3 regions of the Planomonospora alba genome follow, and region 1 is predicted to be linked to each of the others. Evidence: riboswitches for the same ligand, from Rfam matches in the RefSeq annotation. Region 1 holds a riboswitch; each other region holds the start of a gene.

What was found. Region 1 has a riboswitch for cyclic di-AMP ahead of ABD823_RS14745 (CHAP domain-containing protein). Riboswitches for the same ligand answer to the same signal wherever they lie in the genome.
Region 2: linked by a shared signal. The riboswitch ahead of ABD823_RS22245 (C40 family peptidase) and the one ahead of ABD823_RS14745 (CHAP domain-containing protein) in region 1 are both predicted to bind cyclic di-AMP.
Region 3: linked by a shared signal. The riboswitch ahead of ABD823_RS03085 (coiled-coil domain-containing protein) and the one ahead of ABD823_RS14745 (CHAP domain-containing protein) in region 1 are both predicted to bind cyclic di-AMP.

What each region holds. Positions count from the first base shown of each region.
Region 1 covers NZ_BAAAUT010000021.1:81,073-90,377, reverse strand. Annotated here, with positions in the region: gene ABD823_RS14760 (carbohydrate ABC transporter permease) at 1-817, opposite strand, end outside; gene ABD823_RS14755 (carbohydrate ABC transporter permease) at 814-1,794, opposite strand; gene ABD823_RS14750 (ABC transporter substrate-binding protein) at 1,877-3,220, opposite strand; gene ABD823_RS14745 (CHAP domain-containing protein) at 3,569-4,342, opposite strand; cyclic di-AMP (ydaO/yuaA leader) riboswitch at 4,365-4,500, opposite strand; gene ABD823_RS14740 (TetR/AcrR family transcriptional regulator) at 4,677-5,252, opposite strand; gene ABD823_RS14735 (oxidoreductase) at 5,268-6,176, opposite strand; gene ABD823_RS14730 (hypothetical protein) at 6,276-7,328, shown strand; gene ABD823_RS14725 (DUF6716 putative glycosyltransferase) at 7,340-8,518, shown strand; gene ABD823_RS14720 (ATP-binding protein) at 8,646-9,305, shown strand, end outside.
Region 2 covers NZ_BAAAUT010000038.1:14,235-23,539, forward strand. Annotated here, with positions in the region: gene ABD823_RS22230 (sensor histidine kinase) at 1-910, opposite strand, end outside; gene ABD823_RS22235 (response regulator transcription factor) at 907-1,611, opposite strand; gene ABD823_RS22240 (VanZ family protein) at 1,680-2,384, opposite strand; cyclic di-AMP (ydaO/yuaA leader) riboswitch at 2,883-3,042, shown strand; gene ABD823_RS22245 (C40 family peptidase) at 3,152-3,679, shown strand; gene ABD823_RS22250 (gluzincin family metallopeptidase) at 3,794-4,576, shown strand; gene ABD823_RS22255 (M48 family metallopeptidase) at 4,573-5,850, shown strand; gene ABD823_RS22260 (glycosyltransferase family 4 protein) at 5,847-6,983, shown strand; gene ABD823_RS22265 (AMP-dependent synthetase/ligase) at 7,120-8,913, opposite strand; gene ABD823_RS22270 (metallophosphoesterase family protein) at 9,147-9,305, shown strand, end outside.
Region 3 covers NZ_BAAAUT010000004.1:15,722-25,026, reverse strand. Annotated here, with positions in the region: gene ABD823_RS03110 (GNAT family N-acetyltransferase) at 59-1,288, opposite strand; gene ABD823_RS03105 (PP2C family protein-serine/threonine phosphatase) at 1,406-2,521, shown strand; gene ABD823_RS03100 (M50 family metallopeptidase) at 2,700-4,004, shown strand; gene ABD823_RS03095 (MarR family winged helix-turn-helix transcriptional regulator) at 4,054-4,629, shown strand; gene ABD823_RS03090 (DinB family protein) at 4,616-5,122, opposite strand; gene ABD823_RS03085 (coiled-coil domain-containing protein) at 5,309-6,256, opposite strand; cyclic di-AMP (ydaO/yuaA leader) riboswitch at 6,311-6,445, opposite strand; gene galT (galactose-1-phosphate uridylyltransferase) at 6,518-7,597, opposite strand; gene ABD823_RS03075 (DeoR/GlpR family DNA-binding transcription regulator) at 7,594-8,394, opposite strand; gene ABD823_RS03070 (HD domain-containing protein) at 8,478-9,080, opposite strand; gene ABD823_RS34550 (50S ribosomal protein bL37) at 9,119-9,271, shown strand.

The sequences.
Region 1 (9,305 bases):
TGACGAGCGGGAGGACCGAGACCGCCGTGCCGGTGAAGAGCATGACGTAGTCGGTGCCGCGGGCCTGGTTGAGCATCGAGATCGAGGTCTGCACCACCGGGTTCTCGGGGTTCAGCACGATCGACGGCCACAGGAACTCGTTCCAGTTCTGCATGAAGGTGAGCAGGGCCAGCACCGCCATGCCGGGCCGTACGGCGGGCAGCACCACGTTGGCGTAGATGCGCATGGTGGAGGCCCCGTCGACCCGGGCCGCCTCGATGAGCTCGTCCGGCACCGCCTGCGAGGTGTACTGGGTCATCATGAAGACCCCGAACCCGTTGACCAGGAAGGGCAGGATCACCGCCTGGATCTGGCCGGTCCAGCCGAGCGTCACCATCATCTCGTAGAGCGGGACGATGCCCATCTGCTGGAGCGGGACCATCATGGTCAGCAGGATCGAGCCCAGCAGGAGCTTGCCGCCCTTGAACTTCAGCTTGGCGAAGGCGAAGCCGGCCAGGGTGGAGATGAGCACCACGGAGACCGTCACCGTGGTCGAGATGATGATCGAGTTGATCAGACCGGTGCCGAAGTAGGCGTTCTCGTTCTCCAGCAGCCGCTGGACGTTCTCGCCGAGGTTGCCGCCGGGCAGCAGCGGCGGGGGCGTCTCGAGGACCTCGTCGTTGGTCCGCGTGGCCATGATGAACATGTAGTAGATCGGGAACGCCGAGAGCACGAGCGCGAAGGCGAGGACCACCTTCGTCAGCGGGCCCGCGTCCCAGATGCGGTTCGCCGCGGAGGCGGGGCCCCGCGGGCGCCTCCTGGCCTGGATCGCCGTCACTTTTTGCCCCCGATCCGGCGGGTGAAGGAGTAGTTGATCAGGATGCCGACGAGGATCAGCGCGAACAGCATCCAGGCGGCCGCCGAGGCGTAGCCCATGTCGAAGTCGCGGAAGGCCTCCTTGACGATGAACATGGCCACGGTCTGGTACTGGCCGGTGGCGCCGCCGGTCATCAGCGGGCTCCCCTCGAACATCACCGGCTCGGCGAACAGGGTCAGGCCGCCGATGGTGGAGACGAACACCACGAAGATGAGCGTCGGGCGGAGCATCGGCACGGTGATCTGCCAGAACTGCCGCGTGGCCGAGGCGCCGTCGAGGGAGGCGGCCTCGTACAGGTCCTTGGGGATCGTCTGCATGGCGGCCAGCAGGATGATGGCGTTGTAGCCGGTCCACCGCCAGTCGATCATGGTGGAGATGGCCAGCCACGCGCTCCAGCTCTGGTTCTGCCACTCGATGGGCTCGGCGCCGAAGAGGCCGAGGAACCAGTTGACCATGCCGTAGTCGCGCCCGTAGAGCTGGGTGAAGACCACGGCGACCGCGACGACCGAGGTCACCATCGGCAGCAGCACGCCGAGCCGGAAGAACAGCCGGCCCCGGATGCGCTTGTTGAGGGCGTTGGCCAGCAGCAGCGCCAGGACGAGCTGGGGGATCGTCGAGATGACGAAGATCCCGACGGTGTTGAGCACCGCGTTCCAGAAGGTCTCGTCGGCGATCAGCTCGACGTAGTTGTCGATGCCGAGGAAGGTCTTGTCACCGGCGAGCTCCCAGTCGTGCAGGGACACCCACGCGGTGTAGACGAGCGGGAAGAGGCCGAAGAGCGCGAAGAGCAGGAAGTAGGGGGAGACGAGGAAGTAGGGGGTCGCTCGGAGGTCGAACCTGGCGAGCCCGCTGCCGCCCCGCCCCGCGCCCCGGCGCCCGGAGGACCGGCTGGGGCCGGTTTTCCGCGCCGGGGCGGGGGTGTCGATGTTCAGGGTCATCGGTCAGCCTTTCAGCGGTGGGCAGGCGACGGGCCCGGCGGCGGGGTGGCCGCCGCCGGGCCCGTACGGGTCGGGACGGGGATCAGCCCGCCGCCTTGACACCGGCCTCGACGAACTTGGTCCAGGCCTCGCCGTAGGGGATGGAGCCCTTGTCCATGCCCTCCAGGACCTTCTCGACCGAGGTCTTCACCTGGGCGTGCTTCTCACCGAGGAAGACCGGCTGCAGGCCCGCGGTGGACTCACCGAAGATCTTGCCGACCGGGGCGTCGTTGAAGTACGGGTTCTTCTTGTCGGCCACCGCCGGGTCCTGCTGGGCGGGCAGGGAGCTCGGGAAGGCGTTGGCCTCCTCGAAGGCCGCGATGTGCCCCTCCTTGCCGGTGAGGTAGTTCACGACCTCGGCGGCCTCCTTGGGGTGCTTGCTCTGCTTGGTGACGGCCAGGTAGGAGCCGCCCCAGTTGCCGACGCCGCCGGGCACCGCGGCCACGTCCCAGTTGCCCTTGTTCTCCTCACCGGCGTTGCCCTCGATCACGCCGACCATCCAGGCGGGGCATCCCATGACGGCGAAGCCGCCCTTCTTGGTGGCCGCGTTCCACTCGGGGGTGAAGGAGGCCAGCTTGGCGGTCAGGCCCGCCTCGCTGAAGGACTTGACGGTGTCGAAGGCGGTCTTGACGGCCGGGTTGCTCTCGATGACGAGCTGGTTGCTCTTGTCGAAGTAGGCGATGTTGCCGTGCTTCGGCGCCTCCTGGTTCAGGACGACGTTGTAGAGCGTGTTCGGGCCGTCGAGGAACTTGCTGTCCTTGACCTTCTCCTGGAACTTCTTGCCGGTCTCCATGAAGGCGTTCCAGTCGGGCCAGAGCTTGCCGACCTCCTCGCGGTCGGTGGGCAGGCCGGCCTTCTCGAACAGGTCCTTGCGGTAGCACATCGCCATGCCGCCGATGTCGGTGCCGAGGGCGAAGAGCTTGCCGTCCTTGTTGATGCCGTTCTCCCACTTGGCGGCGGGGAAGTCGGCCTTGCGGCTCTCCAGCCCGTACTCGCCGAGGTCGGCGAAGAACTGCGGGCGCTGGGCCATCAGGCCCATCGCGCCCTCGTCGATGCCGACGACGTCACCGGCGCCGCTGCCGGCCTGCAGCTTCTGCAGCAGCTGGGGCAGGTAGACGTCCTCGAAGCGGTCGGTCAGGTTCTGGTACTTGATCTGGATGTTCGGGTGCTCGGCGTTCCACTTCTCGACGGCCTTGTCGTAACCGAAGTTCTCGCCGCCACCGAAGGTGTGCACGGTGATGGTGACCGGCTCGGCCGCGGCCGACGCGCCGCCGCTGCTGTTGGCGGCGGGCTCGTCGCCGCCCGAACCGCAGGAGGTGATCGCCAGGGCGGTGACCGCCGTGACGGCGACGGCGGCCAGCTTGCCCTGCCGCTTGGTGTTCAACATTCCGGACCCCTCTCAGGTGGTCGCCCGAATCGGTGGGAGGTGCCGCCGCGGCCGGTCCCCGACAAACGCGGCCTGCGACGGGATTGCTCTGCAACATGCTTTGGGAGCGCTCCCACGAAGCGTGGCCGACAGGCAACCGGAACGTCAATATGCCGAAACTCAACCGTTACATCTGGCCTTCAAACCTGGGATATTTAGCGGTTTATCGGTATAAACTTCTCATAGGGGTTGTTGGGAGCGCTCCCATCACGTGAGCGCTCAGCAGGGTGGCTCGGCGCCGGAGAAGACGCAGGGGTACGGCCCGGCGGGCCGTACCCCTGCGCGGAGGACGGAGGGAAGAGGCGGCGATCAGCCCCGGTAGACCGGGTAGCCGTAGCCGACGACCTCGGCCTTGGGCCGCACGCGCCGCTCGACCTCGCCGTTGCCGGTGTTGCCCTCGATGGTGGTGATCGTGCCGTCGCGGTTGTCCTTCTCGACCAGGCCGACGTGGTCGATCCCGTACAGGCTGTCGCCGCGCTTCCAGTCGAAGAAGACGACCGCGCCGGGGGTGGCCTCGGAGCCCCAGTGGCCGTTGGCCTCGAACCACTGGGCGTAGGTGACGGTGTAGGCGTCCCAGCCGAAGACGGGCCGGATGCCGGCCTGCTCGCCGACCCAGGAGACGAACATGGCGCACCAGGGGGCGTTGGCGTAGCCGCGGACGCTGCCGCCGTCGCGCTCGACGGTCTCCTCGGCGCGCCGGCTGTCCATGTACCAGGTGTGGAACCTGGTGCCGCCGCCGGCGGCGTTCTCCTCCACGCCGATCTGGCTCTCGGCGATGGAGAGCGCCTCGGCGGCCGAGACCTCCGGCAGGCCGTCGGCGATGACCTGCAGCGGGGTCCGGGCGGGCGCGGAGGTCCGCGGGTGCGCAGCGGTCCCGGTGGTCCCGGCGAGGGGGGCGGGGGCCGCGGTCTGGCGGGGTGCCGCGGCGTGGGCCGGAGGGCTCACGACGGCGCCGCCGGCGAGGGTGACCGACGCTCCGAGGAGGACGTGGGTCAGGCGGCGCTTCGCGGCGGGGGAGGTGGGGAGGATCGCGGGGGAGAGCTGTCGTTTCTTCGCGGGGGTCGTGCGGCGGTGCTTGCCCATGCGGGGGTCGGTCTCCTTGCTCGGCTTCTTCCATGCCGCCTACCGGGTTAGCTGACGGGTTAGGGCCAGGAAGTGCCCTCCGGCGCACGGGCGCCGGCTCACCCCGAGGGAGGTGGGTCCCCGGTTCCGCGGGAGCGCGGATTCGGCGTCCATGACCTATCGGGCGCGGGCGCGCACACCTGAGTCGGCAGGCGGCGATGTTCCGGTAAAGGAGCGGTCAAGACGGGGGCCGGAGGCGGGGCATGGTCAGGGCCGGTCAAGACGGGGGCCGGAGGCGGGGCGTGGTCGGGGCCGGGCGGAGGCGCGGCTCCGGGGAGCCCGGTTCACCCGGGGGTCACGCCGGCGTGCCGGACCAGGAGCGCAGGAGGGGGAGCAGCACCGTGTCGACGGCGTCCTCGGCGAACGCCCGGTCCAGCGGCCGGCCGCCGATCAGCAGCCGGTGCCAGACCAGGGACTCGATGAGGACGCGGAGCCGGGACGGGTCGCCGCCGGCGGCCTCGCCGCGCTTCCTGGCGCGGGCGAGCAGCGGGGCGCTGCCGGTGAGGTCGGGCCGGGGAGCGTGCTCGCGCAGGGCCGCGGCCAGGGAGGGGTTGCCCAGCAGCGCGGGGAACAGCCCGAGGATGACGCCGTGCCTGCGCTCCAGCGCCTCGCAGAACGCGGTGACCGCCTCGACGAGGTCGCCGCGGAGGGAGCCGGTGTCGGGCGGCGGCGCCGTCTCGTTCTCCAGGTGGTTGCAGACCAGGTCGACCACCAGCGCCTCCTTACCGGGCCAGCGGCGGTAGATCGTGGCCTTGCTGGCGCTGGCCCGCCTGGCGATCTGGTCGATCGACATCCGGTCGAACCCGACCTCGGAGAGCAACTCGCGCGTCGCGTCGAGAATGGCGCGCTCCCGGGCTGGGTCGAGACGCACGATGCCTCCGGTCGGTCATGGCTGCCGTTCGAGCATCTCGAATCGTACGCCGGTGAGCTCCGCGGAGGTCTCCCAGAGCCGCCGGGCCACCGCCTCGTCCAGCGCGCCGGGCCGGGGCCGCAGTTCCTTCGGCCCCGGGCCGACGAACGCGCCCGGCCGCACGCCGGGGGAGGACGCGGCGTACAGGGAGGGGATCGCGCCGCGTTCCGGCGGTTGCAGGACGAGCCGCGCCGCCGCCATGGCCGCGCGGACGAGCGGGCCCCTGCCCGCGATGCCGGTCGCCGTCGCGCCCGGGTGCACGGCCACGCTGAGCAGCCGCGCGCCGGCCCGGCGCTGGAGCTCCAGGGCGAACAGCAGGTTGGCCAGCTTGGAGCGGCCGTAGGCGGAGAACCTGCCGTAGCGGCGCTCCAGGCCGAGGTCGCCGAAGTCGATCCTGCCGAAGGCGTGCGCGTCGCTGGAGACGGTGACGACCCGCGCGCCGGGCCGGGCCAGCAGGCGGGGCAGCAGCAGGCCGGTCAGCGCGAAGTGCCCCAGGTGGTTGGTGCCGAACTGCATCTCGAAGCCGTCGGCGGTGGTCCGCCGGGGGATCATGCCGACCCCGGCGTTGTTGATCAGCAGGTCGACCGGCTCGTCGACGGCGGCGGCGAAGGCGCGCACCGAGGACAGGTCGGCCAGGTCCAGCCGCCTGAGCTCGGCCCGCGCCCCCGGAGCCGCGGCCGCGACCGCCTCCAGGGCGGGCCGCGCCCGGGCGGGGTCGCGCACCGCCATGATGACGCGGGCACCGTGCCGGGCCAGCTCCAGCGCGGTCGGCACACCGATGCCGCCGCCGGCCCCGGTCACCACGGCGGTGGAGCCGGTCAGGTCGGGCAGCCGCTCCGGGGTCCACATCGTCGTCCTCCAGGTGTACGAAACGGTTTCGTACACCACCGTACGGCCGCCGCCGGACGGGCGCAAGGGAGCGTGGTCGGCTGTTCACCTCGGGTTCCCGGTGCCGTAAGACCGCCGCGTTACGTTGGGCCCGTCGTGAACGGGTCATCGCCCGGCGTGGAGCAGCACGGTCGAGACCACGCGCGGGATCAGTGTTCGGCCGTCGCCTGGGTGGAGTCCCCGCTGCAGATGCTCTGCGCGGTGGAGGCCCACCACGCGGGCCTGCTGGGTCCCCGCACCCGGGTGGTCCCCCGGGCCGGGCTGCGCCCGCTCGCCGTGACCCTCCGCGAGCTGCGCCGGCTCGGCCTGCCGGACGGCCTGGAACTGGCCGAGCCGGAGCCCGACATGCCGCGGCCGGGCCGGGACCCGGTGTGGGTGATGGGCGACGCCTTCTCCGGCAAGGTCCAGCTCGCCTGGCTGACCGCCTTCCCCCGCCGCGTCGTGGTCGTCGACGACGGGCTGGCCACGATCAGACTCCTGGAACTGCTCACCGGGCGGCCGGGCGCACCGCTGCTGCGGGCCCGCGCCACGGGCCGGCCGCTCCGCTCCGCGCTGCGCACCGCCCTGGGCGCGGCCGCCTCCCTGCGGCTGCGGGCCGCCGCCCGGTCCGGCGGGCTGTCGGTCTTCACCGCGATGCCCGTCCCAGCGGAGCTGGCGGCCGCCGTACGGCGCACCGGCGCGGAGCTGGTCGGCCACGACTTCGCCTGGCTGCGCGCCCAGCCGCTACGCGGGCCCCGCCCGGCCGAGCGCACCGTCGTGCTGGGCACCTCGCTGGTCCGCAACGGCCTGATCGACCGCGAGCACTATCTGTCGTGGCTGGCCGGCCTGGGCTCGGCCGGGCCGATCGCCTACTTCCCGCACCGGCGGGAGGACCCCGACGACCTGGCCCGGGTCAGGCGGCAGCCCGGCATCACCGTCTACGAGGGCGGCGGCCCCGCCGAGATGACCCTGCGCGGGCTGGCCGCGGAGCAGCGGGTGATCAGCCTGCCCTCCACCGCGGTCACCTCCCTGCGGGTCCTGCTCGCCGCGCGGGGCGTGCCCGTGGAGACGGTCGACGTCCCCGACGAGTGGTGGACCGCCCGGGCGGCCCCCTCGCTCCGCTCCCACCTTTCGATGTTCGCCCATCACGACACTGGAGTCACCGGTTGAAAGTCCTGGCCGTGGCCGACTCGGATTCCTACCTGAAGTGGGCCGCCTGCCTGCTCGGGGGCCTGCCCCCGGGCTGCACGGCGGAGCTGACGGTGATCCGCACCCCCATCACGCCGTCACCCGCCCAGATCCGCGCGGCCGTGTCCGGCTCGGCGGCCGAGCCGCCGGTGCTCTCCGCCCGCGCGCTGCGCCGTACCGCCGAGCGGTTCCGGCCGGACGCCGTGCTGGTCGCCTGCACCGGCCCCGTGGTGGACATCCTGACCGCCGAGGTGCTGGCCGGACTGTCCCCGCGGCCGGTGTTCGTCTCCGGGCTGCCCGGGATCTCGGTGCCCGCCACCGAGAAGGCGTGGCTGTTCCGCAGCGGGTGCGACCTGTTCGTGCTGCACAGCGGGCGGGAGGTCGAGGAGTTCTCCGAGGTCGGCCGCAGGCTCGGCGGGGGCGGCCAGGTGGGCCTGGCCCGGCTGCCCTTCCTGCGCCCCGGCGCGGACGCCGCGGCCGCGCCGGGACCCCGCGACCGGGTGGTGTTCGCCACCCAGGCCAAGGTGCCCAGGCGGCGCGGGGATCGCGAGCGCATCCTGCTGGCCCTGGCCGACCTGGCCGGGCGGCGGCCGGACCTCGACGTGGTCGTCAAGCTCCGCGCCCTGGCCGACGAGCGCCAGACGCACAACGAGCGCCACCACTACCAGCGGCTCTGGCAGGACCTCGGCGGGAGCCCCGGCGCGCTGCGCTTCGAGGGCGGGCCGATGCACGAGCACCTGGCCCGGGCGGCGGGCTTCGTCACGGTCAGCTCGACCGCGGCGCTGGAGGCCATCGCCCTGGGAGTGCCGCTGCTGGTGCTCTCCGACTTCGGGGTGAGCGCGGAGATGATCAACCTCGTCTTCGAGGGCAGCGGGGTGCTCGGCACCCTGGACGACCTGGCCGAGGGGCGCTTCCGCACGCCCGACGAGGCCTGGTGCGAGGCCAACTACTTCCACGGCGGCGGGGAGGACGACTGGACGAGCCGGCTGGTCTCCCTCGTCGGCCAGGCCCGCTCGGGCCGGCTCGTGCCCGCCCGGTCGCTGCTCGACGGCCCGCAGTACGCCGCCGCCCGCCGCCGTGCCCGCCTGCGGGTGGAGGTGCCGCCCAACGTGCTCCGGGTCGGCTACCGGGCCAAGCGGCGGATGCGCCGCTACCTGCGGGCGCTGGGCTGAGCCGCCCGCGGGCGCCGGACCGGGCAGGGGGCGCCGGTCGCCGCGCCGGCGGGGATGCTTAACTCGGTAGAGGCGCCGCACCGCGCCGGTGACCTGGGAGGCGAGAGCGACGAGGGGGTGGTCGCAGGTGTCCTCGGCCCACTCGGCGTCCGCGGCCTCCCCCGCCCCGCGTCCGGCGGTGCTGGAGGCCGCAGGCCTGCTCGACGCCCCCGTGCCCGCCCTGGAGCGGCTGTCCCGCCTGGCGGCCGGCCTGCTGGACGCGCCCGCCGCGCTGGTCTGCCTGGCGGACGGGCCGGAGCAGGTCGTCCTCGGCGCGGCGGGCCCCGCCGCGCCTCCGGCGGGACGGCGCAGGGCTCCGCTGCGGGACTCCGCCTGCGGGCGGGTCACCGCCACCGGCGCGCCGCTGGTCGTGTCCGGCACCGGTCCCGGCGGGCGCCCGGGCGGCGATCCGGCGCTCCCCGGCCTGGCGGCGCGGGCCTGCGCCGCCTTCCCGCTGCGCGCGCCCGGCGGCGGGGTGCTCGGGGCGCTGTGCGTGCTCGACACGGTCCCCCGCGGCTGGGACCGGTCCCAGCTGGAGACGGCCGAGGACGTCGCCGCGATGGCGGAGGCGGAGATCGCCTCCCGGCTGGCCGGCGGAGAGGCGCTGCTGTCGGCCCGGCGGGCGTGGCGGATCCTCGACCGCCACGGCGACGCCTCCGTCTCCGTCGACGCCGCGGGAACGGTGACGGAGTGGAACCGCGCGGCCGAGCGGCTGTTCGGCTGGTCGCGGGAGGAGGCCGTCGGCCGG
Region 2 (9,305 bases), on a different contig from region 1:
GGCGGCCCGTGTTCCCGACCCGGAGCACGCTCGCGTCGCCGTGCTCCTCGGTGTGGACCGTCACGGTGCCGCCGACGGGGAGGTTGTGGACGATGGCGTTCTGGACCAGGTTCGTCACCATCCGCAGCAGGAGCTCGGCGGAGCCGCTGGTCCGGGCCGCCCCGCCGGTGACGTCCAGCGTGATCCGGCGCTGTTCGGCGAGGGGGAGCAGCGTCTCGGCGGCCTCTTCGGCGAGGAGGGACAGGTCGACGTCCTGGCGGGTGAAGTCCGCGCGGTCGCCGCGGCTGAGCAGCAGGAGGGCGTCGGTGAGGTCGATCGCCCGCTGGTTGACGGCGTGCAGGCGCTCGATGAGTTCGTCCCGGTCCCGCGCGGGGTCCTTGCGGGCGACGTCGAGGAGCGTCCGCGAGATCGCCAGCGGGGTGCGCAGTTCGTGGGAGGCGTTCGCGGCGAACCTCTGCTGCTCGGCGACGTGGGACTCGAGCCGTTCGAGCATCGCGTCGAACGCGTCGGAGAGCTCACGGAACTCGTCCTGGCGGCCTTTCATGCGGATCCGGTGGGACAGCGACCCGTCGGCGGTCATCCGGGCCGCATCCGTGATCTGCGTGAGGGGCGCGAGCATCCGACCGGCGAGGATCCATCCGCCCAGCAGGCCGAACGCCAGCAGGAAGGCCAGGGCCTGGGCCGCGCGGGGGGCGAAGGCGCGCTGCAGGTCGGTGCGGTTGGGCGCGAACCTCGGGAGCGGCGCGCCGGGCCGGCCGCCCTCCAGCCCGGTCATGAGCGCGCCGTCGGGCACGTAACGCAGCAGGAACACCCATACCACGGCCAGCAGGAGAGCTCCGGCGAGCAGGAGGAATCCGGCGTAGCTGAGGGTGAGCCTCAGCCGGGCGCTGGGTCCCGGACGCCTTTTCACGGGGTGCCGCCGGGGCGGGCGGGGCCGGCGCCTGCGCCGGCCCCGGTGTCGATCCGGTAGCCGACGCCGGGGACCGTGGCGATGAGCCATGGCTCGCCGAGCCGTTTGCGCAGTGCGGAGACGGTGATGCGGACGGCGTTGGTGAAGGGGTCGGCGTTGGCGTCCCAGGCCCGCTCCAGCAGCTCTTCGGCGCTGACGACGCCGCCCTCGGCGGCGACGAGGACCTCGAGCACGGCGAACTGCTTGCGGGTGAGCGCGACGTAGCGCCCGTCCCGGAAGACCTCCCGGCGGAAGGGGTCGACCCGCAGACCCGCGATCTCCCTGACCGGGGGCCGGGCGTGCGCGCGTCTGCGGTCGAGCGCCCTCAGCCGCAGGACGAGCTCCCGCAGGTCGAACGGTTTGGTGAGGTAGTCGTCGGCGCCGAGCCCGAACCCGGAGGCCTTGTCGTCGATCCGGTCGGCGGCGGTGAGCATGAGGATCGGGATGCCGCTGCCGGAGGCGACGATGCGCCGGGCGACCTCGTCCCCTGAGGGGCCGGGGATGTCGCGGTCGAGGACCGCGAGGTCGTAGGAGTTGACGCTGAGCAGTTCCAGGGCGGAGTCGCCGTCGCCGGCGATGTCGGCGGCGATCGCCTCCAGCCGCAGACCGTCACGGACGGCTTCGGCCAGGTAGGGCTCGTCCTCCACGATCAGTACGCGCATGCCCGGAGCTTAGGCGGCACGATGTATCGCCGGGGTATGCGAGGGCGCGGGCACCTCGGGGACGCGGCTCAGTCCGCCGGTGCCGGCGCGGGGCGGGGCCGGGCCGGCGGAGCCTCCGTCGCGGTGCGCCACCAGCGGCGCGACGCCAGTGCGGCGAGCACGGCGCCGGCGGCGTTGAGCAGCACGTCGTCCACCGAGGACACCCGGTCCAGCCGCAGGGCGTACTGCGCGGTCTCGACCAGGACCGAGCAGCCCGCCCCGAGCGCCAGGACCCGCGGCGCGGACGCCAGCGCCGCGAACCGCACCGGAGCGAAGAACCCCAGCGCCGCGAAGACCAGCAGGTTGCCGCCGACGCCGAGCGGCCCCATCGTGACCAGGTCCCGCAGCGGGATCAGGCTCACCCGGCCGGGGGCGGTTCCGGCTCCCGGACCCGGCATCATGGTCATCCAGACGAACGGCGCCGTCCCGTGGACCATGCCCACCTCGGCCAGCGACGTCCGCCACGCCGACGCGGCGCCCGCGGCACGCCGGCGGCGCGCCAGAGCCCACGCCACCAGGGCGGCCGGCGGCAGCGCGACCAGCGTCATGAGCAGCACGCCGTTGAACGTGTCGAAGCAGCCGTGCCACCGGCCGGCGAAGCACGCCGGGGCGGACATCAGCAGCGGCCGCCGCACGGTGAACACCACGCCCGCCAGGCCGAGGACCGCCAGGCCGGCGAGCCCGGTCCTGCGGACGCGGCGGGGCGGTGACGACAGGGATGCACTCCGGTTCATGTCCCCATCGGAGCCGCAGGGCCGTTGCGGTGGCGTATGCGATTTCGGATACGCCCGCGATACCTCACCCGCCTTTCCGTGAAGTTTATATCTCTTTGTCGGTTTTTTGTCGGCGATCTCCGAGGGCTGCCGGTCCGGCGGGACCGGTCCGTCCCGTGCCCTGGCGTCGGGCGAACCGGTCCCGCCGGGCGGCGGCTCCCCGGGATTCCGTGAAGATCATCACCACTGTGACTGGAGTTACAGAAGTGACAACGTTCGGACAGCGAACCTCCAAATGTGACGAGCGTCATATCGGGGTGGTGGACTCCCCGTTATCCAGCGGTTATGAAAAGAGGGAAGAGCCTCCCCGATCTTCGAACGGGGTAGTGCCTTTGCCGAAGTTTGGGGATCGGGGTACCTTCTGGCGTCGCGGCGAGCAAGCCATGCCGTCGCAATGCAGCGGCCCCCGGAGGCCGCCCTCCAGATGAATATCCAGTCGGCCACGCGAGGTCTGAAAACCGCTGTGGCCTGCCGAATCCATGCAGCCAGGAGGCATGGAACCGGGGAACCAACAGGCATTCGAAGAATGCCAGGGGTGAATCGGCATCGTGTTATGCCGTAGGGCGTCTTCCCCGCCCGAATCCGTCAGCTAACCCGGTAGGCGTCAGTGGAAGTCCCAAGGAGAAATCCTGTCTACCACCCTGCAGAACCCTAGTTCGTCGCGCCTTTTTCGCCTTTCCGTCGGCGGTTTCGCGCTCACCCTGACCGCCTCGGCCGGCGCGGTCGCCATGGACGCCGCGCCGGCGCTGGCGGCGCCGGGCGGCGCGACCGCGGCGGGGACCGGCGCCCTCACGGCCGCCCCGGTGACCGCCGGGGCCGCCGGACCGGCGGTCGCCCGGATGAGCGCTCAGGTGAGCAAGGCGAGGGCGAAGGCGAGCAAGGCCGTACGGCAGAAGGCGAGGGCGGCCAAGGCCGTCTCGGTGGCCAAGCAGCAGGTCGGCGACCCCTACCGGTGGGGCGCCACCGGCCCCGGCGCGTTCGACTGCTCGGGGCTCGCGCAGTACTCGTGGCGCAAGGCGGGCGTGAAGCTCCCCCGGATCACGCACAGCCAGTACCGTGCCGTCAAGAAGAAGGTCTCGTGGGCGGGCCTGCGCCCCGGCGACCTGCTCTTCTTCTACGGCAAGGGCCATGTCGGCATCTACGTCGGCAAGGGAAGGATGGTCCACGCGCCGAGCAGCGGCAAGACCGTCCGGATCGTCAGGCTGAAGGGCTACTACCGCACCTCCTTCGCCGGAGCGGTCCGGCCCGGCGCCTGAGCGCGCACCCGCCCTCCGGCGGGACCGGCACCCCGGCGGGGCCCGGTGGGAACGGCCCCGGCCGTCGTCCGCACGACGGCCGGGGCCGCTCCCTGTCGCGTACCATCGACGCATATGTCCGTCCCCCAGGGGCGCCGCGCCGTGCTCGCCGGGATGCTGGCGCTGATCGGCGCCGGTCCGGCCGCCGCGGCCGCGCCGATCCCGGCCGCCCCGTGGCCCGGCGCCGTCGTGCTCCGCGGGCGGGACTCCGTCGTCGTCGCGCACCGCGCCGCGGCCGGCCTGCTGGAGGACCTCGCGGCCCGCGCCGAGCGGGCCCGCCGGCGGATCGCCGGGATCTGGGGGCCGGTGCGCCCGGTGGTGCTGCTCCCCGAGACCGACGCCGAGGCCGCGGTGCTCGCGGGCGCCTCCGGGCCCGGGGCCACCGCCGGCATGGCCGCGCTGGCCACCGCCGACCGGGTGGTGGTCCTGCCGAGCGGCTACGCCCGGCTCAGCGAGGTCGGCAGGGACGTGGTCATCACCCACGAACTCGTCCACGTGGCCACCGGCGCGACCCGGGGCGGCCGGGTGCCGACCTGGCTGTCGGAGGGGTTCGCCGACTACGTCGGCTACGCCGGCACGGGGCTGGACACGCGCACGGTCGCCGCGGAGCTGGCCGCGGAGGTGCGCGCGGGCGTGCTGCCGGAGGGCCTGCCCGGTCCCGCCGACTTCGCCCCCGGCGCCCCGCGGCTCGCGCAGGCCTACGAGGAGGCCTGGCTCGCCTGCCGCTACGTCGCCGAGCGTTTCGGCGAGAGGGCTCTCGTGAGGCTCTACGGTGGTGATGCCGAGACAGTGCTCGGCCTCACCGCGGCGGAGCTCACCGCGGGCTGGCGCGACTACCTCCGGAGGGTGCTGGCATGACGTCGAGCGGGACGCGCGCGTCCGGCGGGCGGCGGGCGGCGGGCTGGGCGCTGGCGGTGCTCGGCGCCGCCACGCTGGCCGTCACCGCGCTCACCACGCCGTGGCGGGCGCTGCCGGACGGCGCCCCGCCCGTCGCCGCGGACCCGGCGCGCGACTTCACCGCCGGGCAGATCGCCCGTTCGGCGGCGTTCGACGCCGCGGTCAGCCCGCCCGCCTACGTGTCGCTCGGCCTGACCCTCCTGGCGGCCGGGGTGCTGGTGGCGACCCCGCTGGGCGCGCGGGCGGTGGGGCGGCTGCGCGGACCGTGGTGGGTGCGGGTGCTCCTCGGCGTGCTGGTGATCTCGGCGGTGGTGGAGCTGCTGCGCTGGCCGCTCGGCATGTGGCAGGAGGTCCACCTGCGGGACTACGGGCTGTCGGTGCAGACCTGGCCGTCCTGGTCGGCCGACCGGCTCAAGAGCATCGCGGTGCGGACCGGGCTGACGGCGGTCATGGTGCTCGCCGTGGTCGCGCTGGCGCGGCGCTTCGCCCGCTGGTGGATCCCCGCCGCGCTCGGCGCCTTCACGCTGACCGTGGCGGTCTCCTTCGTCTACCCGGTGGTGGTGGAGCCGCTCTTCGACGACTTCACGCCGATGCAGGCGGGACGGCTCCGCGACGACCTGCTGGCCATGGCCGAGCGCGACGGGGTGCCGGTCGGGGAGGTGCTCGTCGCCGACGCCTCCCGCCGGACCACCGCGGTCAACGCGTACGTCTCGGGATTCGGCGCGACCCGCAGGATCGTGGTCTACGACACGCTGCTGCGGGCCCCGGCCGACGAGGTCGAGCTGGTCGTGGCGCACGAGCTGGGGCACGCCAGGAACGGCGACGTGCTGTACGGCACGCTCGTCGGCGCCCTGGGCGCGGCCTGCGGGGCGTGCCTGCTGTACCTCGTCACCTCCTCGCGCGCGCTGCGCCGGCGCGCCGGCGTGCCCTCGGTCGCCGACCCGGCGGCGACGGCCCTGCTCATGGGGCTGCTGAGCCTGGCCACCGTGCTGTCCGGCCCCGCGCAGAACCTCGTCAGCCGGCAGATCGAGGCCCGCGCCGACGCCCACGCGCTCGACCTGACGCGCGACCCGGTGACGTTCGCTGCCATGCAGCGGCGCCTGGCGCTGTCCAACATCTCCGACCTCTCGCCGGACGCCGTGGAGCACCTGCTGTACGCCTCCCATCCCGCCATCCCCGAACGCATCGCCATGGCGCGTTCCTGGGCCGCGCTGAACGGCCTGCCGGAGCCGTGAAGCGCACGCTGATCGTCACCAACGACTTCCCGCCCCGCCAGGGCGGCATCCAGTCGTTCGTGCACGGGCTGGCCACGCGCCTGCCCGCGGACTCCGTGGTCGTCTACGCGCCCGCCTGGCCCGGCTGCGAGCGCTTCGACGCCGGCCAGCCGTACCCCGTCGTGCGCCATCCCACGTCGCTGATGCTCCCCACCCCCGGCGTCGGGCGCCGGGCCGCGGAGCTGCTCACCCGGCACAAGTGCGACACCGTGGTGTTCGGGGCGGCGGCCCCGCTCGGCCTGCTCGCACCGCGGCTGCGGGCGGCCGGGGCGGAGCACGTCGTCATGCTGACCCACGGCCACGAGGCGTCCTGGGCCCGCCTCCCGCTCGCCCGGCACCTGCTGGCCAGGATCGGCGGCCACGCCGACGCGATCACCTACCTGGGGGAGTACACCCGGCGGCTGCTCGCCCCGGTGGTCGGCGAGGAGCGCCTCGTACGGCTCGCGCCCGGCGTGGACACCGCGGCCTTCTCCCCGGACGCGGCCCGGGGCGGCGCCGCCGCCGCGCTCCGGGCGGAGCTCGGGGACGGGCCGGTGGTGGTCTGCGTCTCCCGGCTGGTGCCGCGCAAGGGCCAGGACGTGCTGGTCCGAGCCTGGCCGCGGGTGCTGCGCGCGGTGCCGGGCGCCCGGCTGGTGCTGGTCGGCGGCGGGCCGTACCGGGGGAGACTGGAGCGCCTGGTCGACCGGCTCGGCCTGCGCGGCGCGGTCCGGCTGACCGGGCCGGTGGACGCCGCCGAGCTGCCCGGCTACTTCGCGCTCGGGGACGTGTTCGCCATGCCGTGCCGTACCCGGCTGGGCGGCATCGACGTCGAGGGGCTCGGCATCGTCTACCTGGAGGCGTCGGCCAGCGGGCTGCCGGTGCTGGCGGGCTCCTCGGGAGGGGCGCCCGACGCGGTGCTGCCCGGCGAGACCGGCCTCGTCGTGGACGGCGCCTCGGCCGGCGCGGTGGCCGGCGCGCTGCTGGAACTGCTGGGGGACCCGGCCCGCGCCCGCGCGATGGGCGAGCGCGGGCGCGCGTGGGTCGGCCGGGAGTGGAGCTGGGACCTGGTCTCCGCGCGGTTCGCCCGGATCCTGGAGGCGGAGCGGCCGTTCTGACACCGCGCGGCGCGGGGGAGCGGGGCGGTCCCTGAAGGGCGGTGCGGGGAGCGGGGCGGTCCCTGGAGGGCGGGGGCGGAGAAGGCGAGGGCCCCGCCCGGGGGTCCGGGCGGGGCCCTCGCCAAGAGGCGGTGCGTCAGCCGTACAGCGCGTCGATCTGCCTGGCGAAGTCGCGCATCACGACGTTGCGCTTGATCGACTGCTTCGGCGTGACGTGCCCGGTCTCCTCGCTGAGCTCGATGTCGAGGATCGTGAACTTCTTGATCTGCTCGGCCTTGGAGACCGACCGGTTGGCGTCGTCGACGGCCTTCTGCACCTCGGCGATGACCGCGGAGTCGGCGCTGAGCTCGGCCAGCGTGGCCCCGGCCCGGCCGTTGGCCGCCTTCCACTGCTCCAGCGCCTCGGGGTCGAGGGTGACGAGCGCGGCGACGAACGGCCGGCCGTCGCCCACCACCAGCGCCTGGCTGACCAGGGGGTGGGCGCGGATGCGGTCCTCCATCGGGGCCGGGGCGACGTTCTTGCCCGCGGCGGTGACGAGGATCTCCTTCTTGCGGCCGGTGATGCGCACGTAGCCGTCGGCGTCGATCTCGCCGACGTCGCCGGTGTGGAACCAGCCGTCGGCGTCGATCGCCTCGGCGGTGGCCGCCTCGTTGTTCCAGTAGCCCTTGAAGACGTGGCGGCCCTTGACCAGGATCTCGCCGTCGCCGGAGATGGCGACCGAGACGCCGGGGAACGGCTTGCCGACGGTGCCGATCTTGTTGGCGCCCGGCATGTTGACCGTGGAGGGGGCGGAGGTCTCGGTCAGGCCCCAGCCCTCCAGCACCTCGATGCCCACGCCCCGGAAGAAGTGGCCGAGCCGGTCGCCCAGGGCCGAGCCGCCGCTGATGGCGGCCCACAGGTTGCCGCCGGTGGCCGCGCGGAGCTTGCCGTAGACCAGCTTGTCGAACAGGGCGTGCTTGAGCTTGAGGCCGAGGCCGGCGCCCCCGGAGGACTCGGCGCGGCTCCAGGCGATGGCCGTGCCCGCCGCGGCGTGGAAGATCTTCCCCTTGCCCCCGGCGACGGCCTTCTGCTCGGCGCCGTTGTAGACCTTCTCGAAGACGCGCGGCACGCCGAGCAGGAACGTGGGCTTGAACTCCTGCAGGTCGGGGGCGACGTTCTTCATGTTCGGGGTGTGCCCGAGCGCCGTGCCCGTCTCGATCAGCACGATCTGGATGATGCGGGCGAAGACGTGCGCGAGGGGGAGGAAGAGCAGGACGGAGCGGTTCTCCACGGTGAACAGCCGCTCCAGCGGGCCGTAGGCCACGTTCCGCGCGGTGAACAGCAGGTTGTCGTGGGTCAGGCGGCAGCCCTTGGGCAGGCCGGTGGTGCCGGAGGTGTAGACGATCGTGGCCAGGTCGGCGATGCAGCGCCCGGTCCGGCGCTCGGTGACGGTCTCGTCGGGCACGCCGGCGCCGGCCGCACCCAGCTCGTCCAGCGCTCCGCCCTCGATGCGCCAGACGTGCTCGACCGCGTCGAGCTTGGGGAGGACCTCGCGGACGGTCTCCTCGTGGGACTCCAGCTCCACGAAGACCGCCTTGGCGCCGCTGTCGGAGACGATCCACTCGACCTGGTCGGCCGAGGACGTCTCGTAGATCGGCACGCTGACCGCGCCGGCGGTCCAGATCGCGTAGTCGATCACGGTCCACTCGTAGCGGGTGCGCGACATCAGGGCCACCCGGTCGCCCGGCTCGACGCCCGCGGCGATCAGGCCCTTGGCCACCGCGACGACCTGGTCCCTGAACTCCCGTGCGGTCACGGCGGTCCAGCCGTCGCCCGTCTTGCGGCGCAGGGCGACCGCGCCCGGCTCCTGCTCGGCGCGCTGGAACACCGTGTCGGTCAGGTTGGCGGAGGGGGGGACATCCACCAGCACGGGGACGCTGTACTCGCGCACGGGGCACTCCTGAAGACGCACGGATCGAGATGGGTTAACAGGAAGTTATCGCGATAAGTTACGCGTGGGTAGATTCGTCACCCAGGCGTTACAAGGGCGAATTCACGCTATCAGCCCTGCCGGGCGGGGCCGTCGAACGCGACGGGCCGCCCGGAGGTCGCACCCTATTTGTTACTTATGTCGGTATCTTCGCGTCCGGCCGGGGAACGCACCGGCTGGTTAGGATGTCCGCCATGCGGGTTCATGTCGTCAGCGATGTGCACGGACGGACCGACGCCCTGGCCCGCGCTGCGGACGGAGCCGACGCGCTCGTCTGCCTCGGCGACCTGATCCTCTTCGTCGACTACGACGACCACTCCCAGGGCATGTTCGCCGAGCTCTTCGGCACGCGA
Region 3 (9,305 bases), on a different contig from region 1:
GATTCCGGGAAGCGGCCCGCGGACGGAACCGCTCAGAGGCGCGGGCGGGCGGCGCCGCTCAGAAGACCAGGCCCGCGCAGGGCGCGGGCTCCCACGACAGCGCGGTGGACAGCTCCCGCACGGCCCCCGCCCGGACCTCGCGCACCACGCCCGCCGCCTGCAGCGCAGTCAGCGGCCGTCCGCCCAGATAGGCCGCGCCCAGCGCGCTCACCGGCAGCGCCAGGTCGGCGGGGTCGCCGGTGGGCGCGCACCGGGCACCGGAGGTGTCAGCCGACAGCCGCCAGCGGCGGGCGTTCCACGGGCAGACGGTGTCGGCGACCTCGACCACCACGTCCACCGGGGCCGCGTAGCGGCGTGCCGGCAGGGCCCGCTCGACGTCCACCAGCCGGACCCACAGGTCGTCGAACCAGCCCGCGCGGAGCCGGCGCGGCTCGGCCAGCAGGTGGATCAGCGGGTCGTCGACCGGGCGGTACCAGGCCGTGACGCGGGAGACCAGGTCGCGCTCGAGCAGGTGCCGCCAGAGCAGCGCGTAGGCGGCCGGGTCCAGGCCGAAGACCTCCTTCAGCCGCAGCTCGCCGTCGGGCTCGTCGTGCCCGGTGAAGCTCGCCTTGATCCGGAAGAGCGCGTACCCGCGCGGGCCGCCGTCGTCCTCGGCCACGACCGCCCGGAGCGGGCCCGCGCCGCCCTGGTCGGCCTCGTGGTCGGACAGGACCGAGTCCCAGCGGGCGGGGGTGCGGGCGTAGCGGCCGGGGCGCTCGCCGAGCGCGGCCTCGAAGACCTTCTCGAAGATCCCCCGGGCCTCGGCCGGCCGGACGATCCGCAGCCGCAGCGCGGGGTCGGACGGGGCGTGCGCGGCCAGGGAGGTGCCGCGGGTGGGGATGTCGAAGGACAGGGCGTCGGCGGCCCTGCCGTACCCGAAGCGGCCGTAGATGGCGGCCTCGGAGGCGTAGAGGGCGGCGACCGCCTCCCCCCGCTCGTGCAGGTCGGCGAGCTGGCGGGTCATCAGCGCGGTCAGCACGCCCCGGCGGCGGTGCGAGGGGAGCACGCCGACCGCGGTGACGCCGCCGACCGGGATCGGTCCGCCGGGCACCGTCATGGTGAAGCTGCACACCCCGGTGACGCCCACGAGCGTGTCACCGTCGAAGGCGCCCAGCGAGCGCTCGAACTCGGTGTTGTTCCGGAACAGCTCCACCCGGTGGGGCGGGAAGGCGTTGCCGAACGCCTCCTCGTCGACGGCGATCCAGTCCGTCCAGTCGGCCTCGGTCATCGGGCGCAGGGTGAGACTCATTCCCCCACGGTAGGCAGGGCGGCCGGACGGGGCCACCGGATATGCCCGCCAGACGATCAAGGCAATGGTCAAGTGGGCTGCCCAAAAGCGAGGTGGGCCGCTACAGTCGAGCGCATCATGACTTCCCGCCCGGCGCCGCTGATCCCCGCGGGGCTCCGCGCGTTCCTGGTGCGGATCCCCCTCCTGGTGCGCGTGGTGCGGTTCCTGCGCCGGGGGCCGCTGGCCCGCGACCGCAACCTGCTCGTCACGCTGGCCGCGCTGTCGCTGGTGCTCGGCGGCCTGGCCGCCCGCGTCTCCGTCGAGTGGTTCTCGCCCGCGCTGCTGATCCCGGTGATCCTCGTCGGGGGCCTGCAGCTGCGGCTGCGCAGCCTCGCCAAGCTGCTGTGCGCGGTCGCGCTCGCCCTGGCCTACGTCGGGTTCGCCGCCGGGACCGAGCACATCGGCCCGGGGCTGCTGGCCGCCTTCGGCTTCGCCGCCGTGCTGGCCGCGCTCATGGCCCGCACCCGGGGCAAGCTCGGCGTGCAGGGGCTGCGCGGCGACGTGATGCTGCTGGAGCTGCGCGACCGGCTCAAGAAGCAGAGCGAGCTGCCGCCGCTGCCCAAGGACTGGGGCTCCAAGGTGGTGCTCAAGCAGGCCGGGGGCTCCTCCTTCGGCGGCGACTTCCTGGTCTCCGCCCGCGACGGCGACACGCTGCAGATCGCCCTGGTCGACGTGTCGGGCAAGGGCGTCGACGCGGGCACCCGCGCGCTGATGCTCTCGGGGGCCTTCGGCGGCCTGCTCGGCTCGGTGAGCGACTTCCTGCCCGCCTGCAACGCCTACCTGCATCGCCAGCGGGAGGCCGAGGGCTTCGTCACCGCCGTGCACGTCCGCTTCGACCTCGTCACGGGCGCGTACGAGATCACCTCGGCCGGCCACCCGCCGGTGGTCAAGTTCGAGGCGGGCACGGGCACCTGGCGCGTCTCCTCGGCCAAGGGCGTGGTCCTGGGCATCGTGCCGGACCTGCACTGCGAGCCCGACCGGGGGGTGCTGCGCAGGGGTGACGCGCTGATGCTCTACACCGACGGGCTGATCGAGCAGCCGGGACGGGACATCGACGCGGGCCTCGACCGCCTGCTGGGCGAGGCGGAGCGGCTGCTGCCCTCGGGGTTCGCGGCGGGCGCGCGGACCCTGGTCACCTCCATGTCGTCGGGGCACAACGACGACTGCGCGCTGGTCCTCGTCTGGCGGCCGTGACCCGCCGCCCGGTCCCGGTCCCGTGACCGGCTTCCGTGCCGGGAGGCCCGCGACCGGGGCCCGCGGGCGGGCGCCGCGGCGAGGCCGTACGGGCCCGCGCGGAACGAGGCCCGCACGCGAGGGCTTCGGCTAGTCTCTTATGGGGCATTGCCGATAAATCCGCGACCAGGGGGAGCCTGTGGACTGGCCTTTCGTGATCGGGATCATCCTCTTCCTCGTGGGGCTGATGGCCTCGATCGCGCTGCACGAGATCGGCCATCTCGTGCCGGCGAAGCTGTTCGGCGTCAAGGTCACGCAGTACATGGTCGGTTTCGGGCCCACGCTGTGGTCGCGCCGCCGGGGCGAGACCGAGTACGGCATCAAGTGGATCCCGTTCGGCGGCTACATCCGGATGATCGGCATGCTGCCGCCCCGCGCCGGGGACGCGCCCGGCACGGTGCGCTCGATCTCCAGCGGCCCCTGGCAGGGCTTGATCGAGAGCGCCCGCGAGGCCGCGCTGGAGGAGGTCCGCCCCGGCGACGAGGACCGCGTCTTCTACCGCAAGCCCTGGTGGAAGAAGGTCATCGTGATGGCCGGCGGCCCCGCGATGAACTTCGTGCTGGCCTTCATCCTCTTCGCCGTCGTGCTCATGGGCTTCGGCATCACGGTCTCCACCACGGAGGTCTCCTCGGTCCCGGAGTGCGTGAAGACGGCCGAGGCCTACGCGCAGAACCCCCGGTGCACCGACGCCGACCCGGCCAGCCCCGCCGCCGCGGCGGGACTGCGCCCCGGCGACGTCATCGTCTCGGTGGGCGGCAGGGCCACCGAGACCTGGGAGGAGGCGACCCGCGCCATCCGCGGCAGCGGCGCCGGGCCCGTGGAGATCGGCATCACCCGGGACGGGCGGCCGATGACCCTCACGGCCACGCTCATCGCCCAGGACCGCGAGTCCCTCGACGAGCCCGGCAAGATCGAGCGGGTCGGCTACCTGGGCGTCACCTCGAAGCAGGTCGTCGAGCAGCAGAGCCTCGGCGCCGTGGTCGAGCACATGGGCGACTTCACCGCCCGGACCGCCGCCGCGCTGATCCGCTTCCCGGAGAAGATGGTCGGCGTCTGGAACGCGGCCTTCTCCGGCGAGGAGCGCGACAAGGACGGCCCCATCGGCGTCGTCGGCGTCAGCCGCATCGGCGGTGAGATCGCGGCCTCCGACATCCCGCTCGAGAACAAGGCGGCCGTCTTCGTCAGCCTGCTGGCCAGCTTCAACCTGGCGATCGGCATGTTCAACCTGATCCCGCTGCTCCCGCTGGACGGCGGTCACATCGCCGGCGGCCTGTGGGAGGGCATCAAGCGCGGCTTCGCCCGGATCACCCGCAGGCCCGAGCCGGCGCACGTGGACATCGCCAAGGTGCTCCCGCTGACCTACGCGCTGGCCTTCGTGATGATCGCCGTGGCGGGTCTGCTGATGTACGCCGACCTGGTCAACCCCATCCGGCTGGCCGGCTGACCCCTTCCGGTACGGCGTGCACGCCGGTGCCGCCGATAAAGTGGGCCGGGTGGAGAACGGGACGCTCGGCACGGTGGTCGACGTGGCGCTGTTCCGGCTGCGCCGGATCTGGGCGCGGCCGCTGCGCGCGCGCAGGACGGCCGACCCGCAGCGGCCGGTCCCGATGTCCAACGTGATGGTCGTGCACGCCGTGCACAAGCTGGGCGTGGAGCTCCCCGAGGTGACCGTGGGGGCCGTCGCCGAGCAGCTCGACGTGGACCCCTCGACGGCGAGCCGACTGGTCAACGACGCGATCGGCGCGGGGCTGGTGACCCGGGAGGAGTCCGAGGTCGACGCCCGGCGGGCCCGGTTGACGCTGAGCGAGCCGGGGCGCCGGGTCCTGGAGGCGGTGGTCCGCTACCGGCGGGCCTATCTCGACGCGCTGATGGCCGACTGGGATCCGGCGGACCGGGAGGCCTTCGCGCGGCTGCTCACCCGCTTCGCCGAGGCCGCCGCGGCACGGCCCGCCGACTACGCCGCCCTCGACCGGTCGATCAGTGAGGCGCTGCTGGGCACCTCCGGGGGCGCCGGGGACGCCGGACCCGCAGGGGGCTCCGGGGAGGCCGCGGTGCCTACTCGCCCGTGACGCCGTCGATCCGTTCGCGGATGAGGTCGGCGTGCCCGTTGTGCCGCGCGTACTCCTCGATCATGTGGACGAGGATCCAGCGGAGTGAGACCTGCTCGCCCTTGCGCGGGGACTTGCCGAGGGTGTCGAGCGGCAGGCCGGCGCAGACCCGGCGGGCGTGCTCGATCTCGGCCCGCCAGCGGGTGAACGCCTCCTGCGCCGAGGCGGTGGCGACGTCGTCGAAGTCGCCGTCGCGGTTGTCCTCGTCGTAGAAGAGCGGGGGCGCGTCCTCGCCGCAGAGGATGTTGCGGAACCAGAAGCGCTCCACCTCGGCCAGGTGCCGGACCAGGCCCAGCAGCGAGAGCGTCGACGGCTCGGCGGAGCGCAGGCGCAACTGCTCCTCGGACAGGCCCGCGCACTTGACGGCGAGGGTCTCGCGGTGCCAGTCCAGCCAGGCGTGCAGCATGGGCGTCTCGTCGGCGACGAAGGGGGGGTCGACCCGGTTGTCAGTCATGGGGCCACATCCTGCCCGCCCGGTCAGCCGGTGTCATCCGGTTTTATCCCTGGTGAGGCGCCCTGCGGGCCGAACGGCCGTCTCCCTGTCCGCCGCGGGTCCACGGCGACCTCGGAATGCCCGCGGTCACGGCGTCCCGGCTGAAGGGCCTGCTGTGGAGGCCGGGCCGGTGAGATGGCGGCGCCGTCAGTGCATGGAGATGTGCACGTGGTCGTAGTGGTTGGCGGTGTTGCCGCCGCGGTCGGCCATGAAGCGCCACCCCGTGCCGTTGTTGATGCGCTGGCGCCAGATGACGTACTTGACGCCGAGCTTCCTGCGGTGCTTGATGGCCCAGGCGGCGATCTCGTCGCCGAGTGCGAGGTTGGCGGGGGTGGGCATGGCGCCGCCGGTGCTCATCATGAAGTCGCAGGCGCGGCCGAGGGGGTGCTCGCCGCCGTCGTTCTCGCTCCGGTAGCAGCCGACCGTGTGGGTCAGGTCGAAGCGCCGCTTGATGGCCTCGCGCATGTTCCGGGTGCGGGCGGTGATGTTGTCGGCGCCGGTGGGCAGCTGGGGCACCCAGCTGCCGTCGGCGCGGCGGCCGGAGCCCAGGGGCACGAGCTGGTCGAGCTTCCGCTTGATGTCGCGGATCAGCTTCTCGGCCTCCTTGCGCTGCCTCTCGACCTCCTCGGCCTCCTTGCGGCGCTGCTCGGTCAGCTCGGCCGCCCGGTCCGAGGCCTGCTTGCGGCGGTCCCGGCTGGCGGCGAAGCCCTCCAGATAGGCGGCCTGCTGGGAGACGAGATGCTCCATCATGGCGGCGGCGCTCATGCCGCCTTTGTCGAAGAACAGCACCGCGGGCAGGCCGCCGGAGCTGCTCTGGTAGCGGAGCTGGACGATCGAGTCGATCTCGTGGCGGGCCTCGTCGTAGGTCTTCTGCGCCTTGCGCAGGTTCTCCTTGGCGACGCCTTCGGCCTTCTCCGCCTTCCGCACGGACTCGCGCTTGGCGGCGTAGGCCTCGATGAGCTTGTCGACCTTCCCGCCGAGCTGGTCCAGCTCCTTCAGGAGCTGCTTCTCGGTCGGCTTGGGCTCCGCGGCGCCCGCACCGGGGACCGCGACGGTGAACCCGAGCGCGGAGAGCAGGCAGACGGTCGTGGCCATACGGCGGCGGAACGCAGGGAACGCAGGCGACGTGGGGGACGGGGCCGCCACGCACTCTCCTCTCCTTCAGCCGGCCGGGTTAGCTGACGGGTTCGGGCTGGAGCTGCCCGCCACGGAAGGTGGTTCACCCCGGGTGCGGTGGTTCCCCGGCTCCCGGGCGAGGCGCCCGGAATTAGGCATATCCGCTGTTGAAGCTGATGTTTGAAGGATAGTAGTGGTAATGCGATGGTCATGCGAATTCAAGCCGAGACCAAGCGGTGATCACTCTGTGATGACCTCGCGCAGGCGGCGGGCCGCCTCCTCGGGCAGGACGTCGTTGACGAAGGCCCCCATGGCCGACTCCGAGCCGGCGAGATACTTGAGCTTGTCCGCGCTCCGGCGGATGCTGAACAGCTCCAGGTGCGCGTACGCCAGCTCCCGACCGGTGCGGACCGGTGCCTGGTGCCAGGCGGCGACGTACGGCATCGGCACGCCGAACAGCCCGTCCAGCCGGCGGAGCACCTCGGTGTAGAGCGGCCCGAACGCCGCCCGCTCGGCCGCATCGAGCCCGGCCAGGTCCGGCACCCGCCGGTGGGGGTAGACGTGCACCTCGTACGGCCAGCGGGCCGCGGCCGGGACGAACGCCGTCCAGTGCTCGTTGGCCGCGACCACCCGCACGCCCGCCTCCCGTTCCGCGGCCAGCACGTCGGCGAACAGGTTGCGCCCGGTCCGGGCGTGGTGGCGCCCGGCGGCGGCGAGGGTCAGCTTCGTGCGGGGGGTCACGTAGGGGTAGGCGTAGATCTGGCCGTGCGGATGGGTCAGCGTGATGCCGATCTCCGCCCCCCGGTTCTCGAAGCAGAACACCTGCTCCACCCCCGGGATCGCCGACAGCTCCGTGGTCCGGTCGATCCAGGCCTCCATGACCAGCTCGACCTGCTCGGGGGAGAGCCGGGAGAAGGACGAGCCGTGGTCGGAGGTGAAGCAGACCACCTCGCAGCGGCCGGCGGCCGGGCGGACCTCGCTCAGCCCGCCCGCCGGCCCGTGCTCGCCGAGCCGGGTGGAGAACGACGGGAAGCGGTTCTCGAAGACGACGACCTCGTAGGAGGAGGCGGGGATCTCGCTGCGGCGGCCGGGGGCCGACGGGCAGAGCGGGCACTCGTCGGCCGGAGGCATGAAGGTCCGGCCCTGCCGGTGCCCGGCGATCGCGATCCACTCCTCGGTCAGCGGGTCGTAGCGCAGCTCGGACGCCTGAGGGCGGGGCGGCAGCTCGCGCTCGTCGACGGCGCCGCGGTCCGCGCCGTCCTGCCGGTCGTAGTAGAACAGCTCCCGGCCGTCGGCCAGCTGCGTGAGTGTGCGCTTCATCGGTCCGCGCCCTGCCTTTCCTGCTCCGGCTCGGCGATGACCAGCTCGCCCACCTCGGCGGAGAGCTCCTCCCTGGCCTCCGGAGGCAAGCCGGGATCGCTGATGACGACGTGGGCCTCCGCCAGGTGGGCGATGGTGCTGATGCCCACCGTGCCCCACTTGGTGTGGTCGGCGGGCACGACCAGGCGGTGCGCGGAGGCGACCAGCGCGCGGTCGGTCTCGGCCTCCAGGAGGTTGGGCGTGGTGAACCCGGCGCGGACGCTCATCCCGTGCACGCCGAGGAAGAGGGTGTCCACGTGCAGCCCGCGGATCGCGGCGACGGCGACCGGGCCGACCAGCGCGTCGGACGGGGTGCGCACGCCGCCGGTCAGCACGACCGTGCGGTCCGCGCGGGGCGAGCGGTGGAAGACGTCGGCGATGCGGATGGAGTTGGTGATGACGGTCAGCTCGGGCACGTCGACGACGAACCCGGCCAGGGTCCAGGTCGTGGTCCCCGCCGACAGCGCGATGGCGGTGCCGGGCCGGACGAGCCGGGCCGCGTGCCGGGCGATGGCCTCCTTCTCCGGCTGCTGGCGCGCCGACTTGGCGGCGAACCCGGGCTCCTCGGCCCGGCCGGGCCCGGTGGCGGTGGCGCCGCCGTGGACCTTCTCCAGCAGCCCGCGCTCGGCGAGGACCTCCAGGTCCCGGCGGATCGTCATGTCGGAGACGCCGAGCTCGCGGACGAGGTCGGCCACCCGCACGCCGCCGCTGCTGCGCACCCGTTCCAGAATCGCCTGCTGCCGCTGCTGGGCGAGCATTGACCCACTCCTTAATCAAACATCTTTCCCCAAATTACCACAGAAGTTCTCGGGGTAGATGTTCGTTTGTGCGGGATAACCGCTCACAACCGGTCGAGTTCCGCCCGGATGTTCGCCCGCGCGGCCTCCTCCCACCCGGCGCCGACGGTACGGAAGATCATCGGGAGATCCAGCAGCGAGCGGAGCACATCCGCCCGGCCGGCCCGGAACGCCTCGTCGGGGACGAAGGCGTACTCCTCGCGCACGGCTGCGGCGTAGGCGGCGTAGACCTCCGGCGGGGCGGCCAGGATCGCCAGGTCGGCGTCGCACAGCACCGCCCCGTCCGCGTCGTCCGGGGCGGGGTCGTGGGTGACGGTGAGCCTGACCAGCCGCGCCACCGTCGCCACCGCCGCGGGCGGCAACCCCAGCTCGGGCAGGGCCCGCTCGGCCATCCGGGCGCTGCGCTCCTCGTTGTCGCCGCGCTGCGGGTCGTAGACGGCGTCGTGGAACCAGGCGGCGAGCCGTACCAGGTCGGGGGAGCCGGCGTGGGCGGCCAGCGCGTCGACGTGGCCGAGCACCGCCTCCAGATGGGCGGTCGTGTGGTACCTGCGGTGCGGCTCGCCGTACCGGGAGATCAGATCCAGCCCGAGGCGGTCGGCCTCGGGGCCGGCCAGGGCGCGCCAGCGGTCCATCAGCTGAGAGGTCATGCCCGGACTCTAGGCGCGGCCGCCGGACGGACCGCGACATGGGTCTTGTCCGGGGCGCGTCCCCGGGAGACGGTGAAGGCCGGACCCGGTTCCACGGACGGAGGAGGTCGAGCATGGCCAGACGGGCACGCAAGGCGCGGGCGAGGAAGAAGCGGAAGGCCAACCACGGCAAGCGGCCCGCAGCCCGGTAGCACTCCCTGGACGCGCGGCCCGGCAGAGGCCCGG